Regions from separate parts of the Caulobacter sp. GW821-FHT09B08 genome, predicted to be linked through region 2. Evidence: predicted binding sites of a transcription regulator. Region 2 holds the regulator's gene; the other holds the start of a gene.
What was found. Region 2 encodes LexA, which represses DNA repair genes until DNA is damaged. Its sites were predicted from a motif close to ATGTTCNCNANNTGTTCT; they were not measured.
Positions count from the first base shown of each region.

Region 1 (5,207 bases), on a different contig from region 2:
ATGGGCATGGTCCTGGCCCTGCCCCTGACGGCCCACGCCCACCGCGGCTGGCTGCTGCCCTCCGCCACCGTGCTGGCGGGCGACAGCGCCTGGGTCGGCGTCGACGCGGCGGTCTCCAACGAGCTGTTCTACGCCGACCATAACGCCATGCGCACCGACGGCGTGATCGTCACCGCGCCGGACGGCTCGATCGAGAAGATCCAGAACGCCGCCACCGGCAAGTACCGTTCGACCTTCGACGTCCAGCTGTCCAAGCCGGGCACCTACAAGATCGGCACGGCCTCCAACACGATCATGGCCAGCTGGACGCAGAACGGCGAGGTCAAGCGGTTCCGCGGTTCGGCCGAGGACTTCGCCAAGCAGGTTCCGGCCGACGCCGCCGACCTGAAGACCATCAAGAGCTCCAGCCGCAACGAGACCTTCGTCACCCGCGACGCGCCCACGACCACGGTGTTCGCGCCCACCGGCAAGGGTCTGGAACTGGTTCCGGTGACCCACCCCAACGACCTGGTGGCCGGCGAAGCGGCGACCTTCAAGTTCCTGCTCGACGGCAAGCCCGCCGCCGACCTGGAAGTGACCTTCGCGCCGGGCGGCTCGCGCTACCGCGCCGCGCCGGGTGACTTCAAGGTCAAGACCGGCGCCGACGGGGCCTTCAAGGTGACCTTCCCGGACGCGGGCATGTACTGGATGAACGCCACGGTGCGGACCGGCGAGACCGGCCGTCGCGGCGGCGGCGAAGGCGGCGGCCCGGGCGGCCCGGGCGGTCCTGGCGGCCCCGGCGGTCCCGGCGGTCCGGGCGGTCCGGGCATGGGCGGCCCCGGCGGTCCCGGCGGCGGCGCGCCCGGCGGCCCGGCCACGCCCCTGGCCGGCAACGGCATGAGCGCCAGCTACACGGCCACGCTCGAAGCCCTGCGTCCGTAAGCGCCCCACGGCCAACAGCCCATACAAGAAACGGCCGGTTCCCGAGGAACCGGCCGTTTTGCTTTCAGGCTCCGAACCTTGTTCGGCTCTAGAACGGGATTTCGTCGTCCAGGTCGGCTGAGAAGCTCTCGCGCGGACCGCTGGGCTGGCTGCGGGGCGCGCCGCCGCCGTAGTTGCCGCCGCCACCGCCGCCGCCGCCCGAATAGCCCTCGTCATAGCCGCCGCCCGACGAAGCGCCAGCGCCGTCGCCACGGCCGCCCAGCATGGTCAGTTCACCGCGGAACTTCTGCAGGACGATCTCGGTGGAATACTTTTCCTGGCCCGACTGGTCGGTCCATTTGCGGGTCTGGATCGAGCCCTCGATGTAGACGGTCGAGCCCTTGCGCAGATAGCTCTCGGCCACCTTCACCAGGTTGTCGTTGAAGATCACCACGCGGTGCCACTCGGTCTTTTCCTTGCGCTCGCCCGAAGTGCGGTCGCGCCAGCTTTCCGAGGTGGCGATGCGCAGGTTGGCGACGCGGTCGCCCGAGCCCAGCGAGCGGATTTCGGGATCGGCTCCGAGGTTGCCGACGAGAATGACCTTGTTGACGCTGCCCGCCATGGGGGAAGTTTCCTGTTCACGCCCGGCGACCCAACGCGCCGGCATCTAAGGCGGACGTTAACGACTCCTTACGGCGCCACGCAAGCTTTGTTCTTAAAATGTTCCTGTGGACCACCCGGGTTATCCCCGGGTTTGAGAGGTCCTTATTGCGCCGGAACTTCGCGGATGGCGCCCGGCACGGCCAGGCGGCCGTCGCCCGTGCGGACCAGGGACATGAACCGGGCGCCCTCGTAGGTGTCGCCCAGATAGATGCCTTCCTTCTGCACGAAGATGAACTTGCCCTGATAGGCGCCGGTCAGCTCGCGATTGGGGCTGCCCATCCGCACGAAGCGGATGCGCATGCCTTCCAGCTCGGCCGCGCACAGCTCCAGGCTCGCCACGTTCTGGGCCACGGGATTGAACTTCAGCGTCCCGTCCTTCTGCTCGATCACGTGCATGCACACGCCCTGCTCGAACGGCGCCTTGGTCTGTTTCTCGCACGCGGTCAGGCCCGTGGCGGCGACGGCAAGGAGCGCGAGGGCGACGACGGGAAGACGCATGGCGGGACTCTCTAGGCGGAGGGGATGGTGCAGCTGGACCCCAGCTCGATGACCGAATGGAAGGTGCGGTTGTCGGACGAGGATTCCACCCGGCCCGGCACGATGCGCAGGGTTTCCTCGCCCCAGCGGCCGTAGCTGGCGCCGCCGGGCTTCTCGCACTTGCCGCCCGAAATCTGCTGGGCGCAGGCGTTCAGGGTGATCTCGCCGGGCAGCTTGCGCCACTCTCCGCCCGAATAGCGCTGGCAGACCGCCAGGGGCGCGCCCGAGACGGCGATCGGGGCCGGCGCGGCGGGCGTGGCGGCGGGGGCCGACACGGTGGGAGTCTCGGCGGGCGGCGGCAGCGGGGTCAGCACCGTGCCGGCCTGGTCGGCGGCGGCCAGGGCCCCGGTCTCGTCGACGCCGACGTCCAGGGCGCCGGTGGCCACGCCGTTCTTCTTGGCGCATTCGGCTAGGGTGGTCTCGCCCACGAACTGGCCGCCCACGAAGCAGCGCAGCGGACGGTTGGCGTCCAGCTTGTTGTCGTCCGGCCGGCCGGTCTCGACCACCAGGCCGGCGCGCGAGGCCGGCGGATCGTCGGTGGGCGACTTGGCGCCGTGCATCACGGTGAGGGCGATGCCGAGGCCCGCGAGCAGGGCCAGGGCGGCCCCGCCGCCCAGCAACACGCGACGATCTTTGAGAAGTTCCATGTTCCCTGGCTACGACGCGGTGATGACGCTTTCAAGTCCGCCCCGCCAGGTCGCGTCCGGGAAAAGCTCTAGGAGCCGCCGGTCAGGCGATTCAGCGCCGCCTGGTAGTTTGCGATCTGGTTGGTCAGGTAGGCCGGCACCGTGCCGCCGGTCTTGCCGGAGGTGGTGGTGCTGGTGTCCTTGACCACGCCGTTGGCCTTGTCGGCCATCTCGCGATAGGCCAGACGCACGGCCGCCACCGCCTTGCTCAACGCCGACACCGCCAGCTTGCGGCCGTTGTCGTCGGAGAGGTTCAGGGTAGTGTCCAGCGAGAAGCCGTAGATCGGACCCTTGCCGTCGGCCGAGACGGTTTCGCCGTGATCGACCTTGGTGTTGCGCACGATGCCCGGCTTCAGGCCCAGCGATTCCAGCACGTCGGTGCCGCCCTTGCCGGGCAGGATCTCGACCGTCGAGGTGGTCTGGGACGGGCTGATCCGCAGCACGCGGTTGTTGCCGCTGGTCCCGAACTCGACCTTGGCCGCGTAGCCGGTGGCCTTGCGGATCTTGTCGGCCAGGGTGTCGAGCGTGTCGTCGGCGTCGATCTTGATCGTCGTCAGGGTGCCGCGCGCCCGGGTGCGGACCTGGAAGGTGTCTCCTTCCCGCGCCGAGGTCGCCGAGACGATCTTGTCGGTCTGCTTGAACTGCATCTCGCCGCGCGGGATGCCGAAGATGTCCAGAGCGCTGGAACCCGAGGCGTCGACCGCGATCGAGGTCGGGGTGGCGTAGCCGTCCTTGCCGGTCAGCCGCTGTTCCCAGGTGGCGTTGCCGGTGGCCATGTCGATCTGGGCGACATAGCCGTCCTTGTCGCCGACGGTCGGCTGGCCCGCCAGGTCCTTGCCGGCCGCGCCCACCAGCCAGACCTGGCCGTTGGAGACCGCCATGCCGGTGACCGTGTCGTCGCCCGTGCCGCCGTAATAGGCCAGGCTGTCGGCGCTCTTGTCGGTCAGGTCCAGCGACAGGCGAGCCACGAAACCGTCCGAACCGCCGGACGCGGCCTTGGTCTGGTTATCGACGTCGAGCGCGCCGTTGGTGGTGGAGCCGCCGATGTAGAGCTGGCCGTTGTCGATGGTCAGGCCGGCGATGTTGCCGCCCTTCAGCGTGCCCAGGTCGCGCGTCGCGCCGGTCGTGAAGGTGGCCGCCTTGGTGTAGGTGGTCGGCTCGGTGACCCACACTTCCTTGTCGTTCAGATAGGTGCGCGGCTCGGTCACGATGCTGGTCGAGACGTCGAAGCTGCGAAGCATCGCCTCGCTGCCTTCCTTGCTGGCGACCACCACCTGCGAACCGTTGACGACGATGCCGGCGACCGTGTCGTCGTTCTCGCTGCCGAAGTGGGTGGTGAACAGCGCCTTGGGCGTGCCGGAGATGTCGGTGGCGAAGGCGGTCAGGTAGCTGTCGTAGCCGCCTTCCGTCGCGCCGGTGGCCGAGCCAGGGATGTCCGACTTGGTGCGGCCGCCCACATAGACCACGCCGTCCTCGCCGAAGGCCACGGCGGTGGCTTCGTCCTCCAGCATGCCGCCCCGGCGCACCGTCCAGGTCTCGTCGCCGTTCGCGTCGTAGAGGGTGACGAAGCTGTCGGTCACGGTGCCGGCGGAATCGGAATTGATCGGCCCGTTGGTCGCCCCGGCCAGGGCGCCCGAGACCGACCCGGCGATGGCCACCTGGCCGTCGTCGGAAATGGCCATGTTGTAGCCGGTGGCGGTGTTGGTGGCCCCCAGGGTGCGGGCATAGAGCAGCTTGCCCGACGAGTCGTACTTCAAGAGAGCGACGTCCTGGTCGCCCTTGATCGTCTGGCTGCTGGTCGTGCCGTCGACATCGGCCAGGACATAGAGCGAGCCGTCGGGACCGGTCATGGTCTTGTGGACGGTGCTGATCGTGCCTTCCAGCGTGTCGGAGAACACCTTGGTGCCCGGCGTGCCGGCCGTGCCGGGGCCATACTTGGTCAGGGTGTTCTCGATCACCGCGTCGTCGGTGGTGGAATCCTTGTCCGGATCCGGATTGCCGGCGGCCGTGGTGATGTAGACCGCCGGCTTGGCGGCGGGAGCCGAGAAGGTCAGGGTCTCGGTCAGGTCACCCTTCACCCGCAGGGCGAAGTCGTCGCCGGTGGGCGGCAGCTTGACGGTCTGGCCGTTGACGGTGGTGGTGCGTTCCTCGCCCACGGTGCGCTCGACGGCGAACTGGGTGTCGAAGCCCGCGTCGGCCAGCTTGTCGTTGAAGAAGGTCACGACGTTGGCCATCGTCCGGGGCGTCGAGCCCATCTCCGACAGGTCCATGGTCACGTCGGTGGAGACACCGAACTTCTTGACCGACATCGTGAAGCTGACATTGCCCTGGAACGTGGGCACCTCGTCGTCGACCTGGCCGCTGTAGATCTTGCTGGTGACGTATTCGTAGTTGCTCTTGGGCACGCCGACGGTCGACTTG
Region 1 is NZ_JBWKPL010000002.1:545,192-550,398, reverse strand. Features, by position in the region: gene AC07OA_RS08855 (DUF4198 domain-containing protein) at 1-921, shown strand, start outside; gene ssb (single-stranded DNA-binding protein) at 1,010-1,522, opposite strand; gene AC07OA_RS08845 (hypothetical protein) at 1,666-2,061, opposite strand; gene AC07OA_RS08840 (hypothetical protein) at 2,073-2,747, opposite strand; gene AC07OA_RS08835 (hypothetical protein) at 2,816-5,207, opposite strand, start outside.
Region 1: the regulator LexA is predicted to act here: its motif matches at 1,610-1,627, upstream of ssb (single-stranded DNA-binding protein).

Region 2 (5,207 bases):
GTGCGATACGTGGCCAGCGGCGGGCCGCTGCGGGTGGGGCTGTGCCACTGCCTGACCTGCCGCAAGCGCCACGGCGCGCCCTGCAACGCCTTCGTCGTCTTCCGGGTCGACAGGGTGCGGATCGAGGGAGCGACCCAGCCCTGGGCCATCGGCGAAGGGCACGGCGTCAGCCACGGCTGCGCGACCTGCGGCTCGCCCCTCTTCTGGACGACGGCCTCGTGGCTCGAGGACGGGCAGGGCGACGGCGAGATCGAGATCCACCTGGGCGGCCTGGACGAAACCGGCCAGTTCGCTCCGCAGTACGAAGTCTGGGTCAAGCGCCGCGAACCGTGGATGCTCCCGCTGAACGTGCCGCAATATGTGGAGAACCGGCCGGCGGGGATGGCGACCTAGGCCCAGCCAACCCGGCCCTCCGAGCAGAGCCACTCTTCTATGTGGTAGGATTGTACCTTTCAACCGAAAGGCTACGCTTGCGCGTAGTGGGAGAGCACAATGAGGCTATTCCGGGCAGTCAAGAAGCATGGCCTCGTCGGCGCCGGCAAGTTGGCTGTGATGCACATCCGCAGGCCAGTAAACCTAGCTGTAAGCAGAGCGCTTAAACTTAAAGCTGTCCGGTCGGAGTACGGAATCTGGATGCGGGCAAATTGGGGTGACACCACCTTCAATTACTGTGTGCGTGGGTCCTATGGGCGCTTCCTGTCCGATCTTCTTCGAAATCAGCGAAGCGAGTTCGTGTTTCTAGACATTGGAGCCAATCAAGGGCTCTATGCCTTGGTCGCAGCGAAGAACAGATACTGCGTTCGCGCAGTCGCGTTTGAACCTGTCAGGGCTACGTTCCAGCTTTTGCAGGACAACATTGGGCTAAACCGCGCAACTCGCGTCATTGCCTGCAACTATGGCATCTCCTCGTCAGACGAGACGCTCCAGATATCAGTCAGTGCTGCACACAGCGGGGCTGCGTCGATCCACCACAAGCCCGACGGCAGTTCGTACCAGCAGATCGAGGTGCGGACGGGCGACGCCATTTCCGAACACATCATCGAAGCCCTGCCGATCATTGTGAAGGTGGATACCGAGGGGCACGAGGCTCTGGTGATCGAGCAGTTGATGGCGTCGTCGTTTGTCGCGGATATCCAGGCGGTGTTCTACGAGGTCGACGAGAGCTGGGTTAACCCGGCGGACATAGAAGGCGCTCTCAGGGCGCAAGGGTTTTCGAACTTCAAGAAGGTGCGATCAGGCACGCACTACGACGTTCTGGCGACCCGGTGACGCCAGGTCCGCCGCCCTAGGGCAGCGTCCGGGTTGCACCCCCCACCCCTAAATCGAATGGGGACCCCCGACAGCGGACCTTCCGGCCGTCCCCAACGGGCGGGGAGCGGACGTTGCTTGGCTTACTCCGAGCGCAACGCGGCAAGCGCCGCTAGATCGGGCATCTGGCCGTAGTCGGTTGCGAAAACCTCAGACGACGTTCGCGCCCATTCCAGCACGGACGCCTCGCCCTCGATCCAACTGGCGAACCCTCGGGCCTGCCACGAGTAACCCTCGGCATTGGCCAACTCGAACAGCTTCTCAACAAAGCGCTCAGCTATCGACTGCCCCCAAGACAGCGCTGCGTCGGCCGAAGGGGCATCGATCCAAACGATTCATCATCCCAGCCGCCGTCACGATTGGCGGCGAACTCATCGGGGCTCTCAAATCCAAATCTGAACAGGTAGCGCATATGCGACCATAGAGCCGACGCTGCCGAGTTCCGCAACGGGTCGAAAGCCGAAGTTGGCCACTGGTTACGGACAGTCAGATCACTACCGCGAGCAAAGGGCTGTGTTGGTCGACATCGGCCCTGGAGCGCGAGGCCGCCTCAGTTGACGTCGATCCCGTGGTTTCGGGCGTTGCCCCAGCTGTAGTGGAGCTCCACCCACAGGCGGCGGCCAGCGACCACGGCGCCGTGCTTGTCCCTGCCGTGGACCTTTACGCGGGAAAGCACCTGCTGGGTGGCGGCTTCGAAGCCCTGGTCGGCGGGGGTGACGCGCGCGAGGTCGCAGTCTTTCAGTCGGCCCGTGGGGTCGATGGCGCAGGTCGCATAGGCCCAGCCGGAGAGGCCGGCCTGGATCGCGGATCGCGGATAGAAGCGCTTGATCGCCTCGGGATCCGAACGCAGCGCCACGTCTTCGACGCGCAGCACGTTCGCCGGCGGGGTCGGATGGGCGGCCGGCGTCGCCTGCAACATAAGGATCAACGACAGCATCCGCTCCCCCAAGCTTTGTGCGCCTGGGCCGACTGAAGCGCGCTGGTGGAGAGGCGTCAACCCTGGGTTAGGGTGACGCCGCCTCGTCCTTAGTGGTAGCGGCGGATCAGGCCTACCAGCTTGCCCTGCACCTCGACCTGGTCGGGGCCGAAGATACGGGTCTCGTACTTGGGATTGGCCGCTTCCAGGGCGATGGAGCCGCCCTTCTTGCGCAGGCGCTTGAGGGTGGCTTCCTCTCCCACCAGGGCCACGACGATCTCGCCGCTGTTGGCGGTGTCGCCCTTCTTGATGATGACGTAGTCGCCGTCGAGGATGCCGGCCTCGATCATCGAGTCACCCTGGACCTCCAGCACGTAGTGCTCACCACCGCCCAGCATGGTCTCGGGCACCGGCAGGCGCTCGCGTTCGTGCTGGATGGCGTCGATGGGGGTGCCGGCGGCGATGCGCCCCAGGATCGGCAGTTCGCGCGTGTTGTCGGCGGCGATGGCCGGAGCGGGCAGGGACGGGGCCTGACCGCCGCCCTCGACCACCTGGGGCTTGAAGGTTCCTCGGCCCTTGGGTGGCGACGCCGTCGTGGCCTGCTGGGGCAGCTTGACCACCTCCAGCGCGCGGGCGCGGTGGGCCAGGCGGCGGATGAAGCCGCGCTCTTCCAGCGCCGTGATCAGCCGGTGAATGCCCGACTTGGACGCCAGGTCCAGCGCCTCCTTCATCTCGTCGAAGGAGGGGGAGACGCCGGTCTCCTTGATCCGTTCGTGGATGAACATCAGCAGCTCGTGCTGCTTGCGCGTAAGCATGTCCGGCCTCGCCAGTCGTCGCGGAACAAACCGCTAACCTCTGTAAATGTTCTCTAGGTGTTCTTCGTTAATGTCAAGTTGACGAGACGACCCTTGTTCGCTGTAGCTTGCGAGGCCTGCAACCTCGCGGGGAGCGCCTGTCTTGATCGATCATGCCTGGATCCTGGACGCCGGTTGGCCGCGCGCTTTCTGGGGCAGCTACCTGGTCTTCGGCCTGTTCGAGACCTGGGTCTGGCTGCGCGACCGGCGGGCGGCCAGCGGGGCGAGCGCCGACAAGGGCAGCCTGCGGGCCGTGGTGCTGGTGATCGTCGCCGGGGTCTTCGCCGCCTTCTACGTCTCGCATGCCGTTGAATTTGCTCGGATCGTCGCCTGGAAGCCCGAGCTGCGGGCCCTGGCGCTGGTCTTGATCTGGGGCGGCCTGGCGCTGCGGCTCTGGGCCATCCTGACCCTGGGCGCCTTCTTCCGGGTGACAGTGCATCTGCAGGATGGGCACCGGATGATCACCACGGGGCCTTATCGCATCGTGCGCAATCCGGCCTATCTGGGCAGCCTGACGACCCTGGTCGGCTTCGGGCTGGGCCTGGGCAACTGGCTGTCGGTGCTGGTCCTGTTCCTGGCCGGTCTGATCGCCTTCGGCTGGCGGATCCGGGTGGAGGACGCGGCCCTGACCGCCCGATTCGGCGAGGAGCACCGGGCCTACCGCAAGCGCAAGGCGGCGCTGATTCCGTTCGTCTGGTAGGGCGGGGCGACTCGCCGAGCCGCCCCTTTCCCCGTTCAGGCCAATTCCAGGGTCTTGGCCTGCGGTTGGTGGGAGTCCAGCGCCGTGTTCGGGTCGGCCAACTGGGTCACCGCATTGGCGAAGCCCAGATACTCGGCCGCGAAGTTCGGCGGCAGGATCTCGACCAGCCAAGTGTTCTCGACCCAGATCTCGACCACGTGGAAGTGGCCGCCGCGATCGCAGACGAAGGCGTCCCAGCCCTTGGCCTGGGCGCGGGCCAGGACATCGACCTCCGCCATATCGACGCTGAGGGCGAAGTGGGTGGGCGAGCGGCGGTCGGCGCCTTCCGGCTGGCGCACGAACACCGTGCCGGGCTCGCCGTTGGCGACCATGACGCAGCCGGCCGGATAGATCTCCAGGGCGGTGCCGCGGCCGTCGGCCTTGAACACCATGTAGCTACCGGGGTTCGGCGGGAAGTCGACGACGACGCCGCCCATCAGGTCGGCGAAGAACTCGGCCGCGCCCTGGGGGTCTTCGGCGCTGACGGAGAGGTGGTGGATCATGGGATTTCCTTGGATTTGGACGCGAGCGTTCGCGCGCCGGCGGTGGGGGCCGCCGGCTGAAACGCTCATGATTTCGATGTTCACTGATCGACGTTACGCGCCGAGGCCGCGCGATGTAGGGGCGCGCGGACGTCGCCTCAACTTACAAGGCTGTCATGAAGCCGATTTAATCCAGGGTAGGTGGTGGTCAGCCCTTGGCGGGGCGACGTCGACGCGGGACGCGGACCACGGCCTCGCCGTCCATGATCAGGTCCTCGTCGACCAGACCCTCGCAGCGCAGGGTGACCCGGGCGCTGGCCTCGTCGATGGCCGAGACGGTCACGCGCGCGATCACCGTGTCGCCGATCCGCACCGGCCGGTGGAAGGCCAGGGTCTGGGACAGGTATATCGCCCCGGCGCCCGGCAGGATCGTTCCGACCACGGCCGATCCGAACGAGGCCGACAGCAGGCCGTGGGCGATTCGACCGCGATAGGCGGTCTTGGACGCGAAGGCCTCGTCCATGTGCACGGGGTTGAAGTCGTCGGAAGCCTCGGCGAACCGGGCAATGCGCTCTTCGGTGACGGCCACGCGCTTCTCGGCGGTCATGCCGACGAAGAGCTCTTCCAGGATGTAGCCGCCGGATTCGTGAGGTTGGATCATAGCGCGCGGTTAGCCCTCATGCGGCGGCGTGGCCAGTAAAAACGCACGCCGGAACGCCGGTCTTGGTCTTCGCTCAGTCCGTGAGCGCGTCCTGGCCCAGCAGGGCCTTGGTCGCCGAGGCCACGTCGGCCTGGCGCATCAGGCTCTCGCCCACCAGCATGGCCTTGGCCCCGGCCGCTTCCATGCGCACCGCGTCGGCGGCGACGAAGAGGCCGCTTTCGGTGACCAGCAGGGCGTCCTGAGGCGC
Region 2 is NZ_JBWKPL010000006.1:14,526-19,732, reverse strand. Features, by position in the region: gene AC07OA_RS17050 (GFA family protein) at 1-393, shown strand, start outside; gene AC07OA_RS17045 (FkbM family methyltransferase) at 493-1,269, shown strand; gene AC07OA_RS17040 (energy transducer TonB) at 1,859-2,245, opposite strand; gene lexA (transcriptional repressor LexA) at 2,335-3,039, opposite strand; gene AC07OA_RS17030 (methyltransferase family protein) at 3,182-3,778, shown strand; gene AC07OA_RS17025 (VOC family protein) at 3,814-4,320, opposite strand; gene AC07OA_RS17020 (MaoC family dehydratase) at 4,508-4,960, opposite strand; gene trpC (indole-3-glycerol phosphate synthase TrpC) at 5,034-5,207, opposite strand, start outside.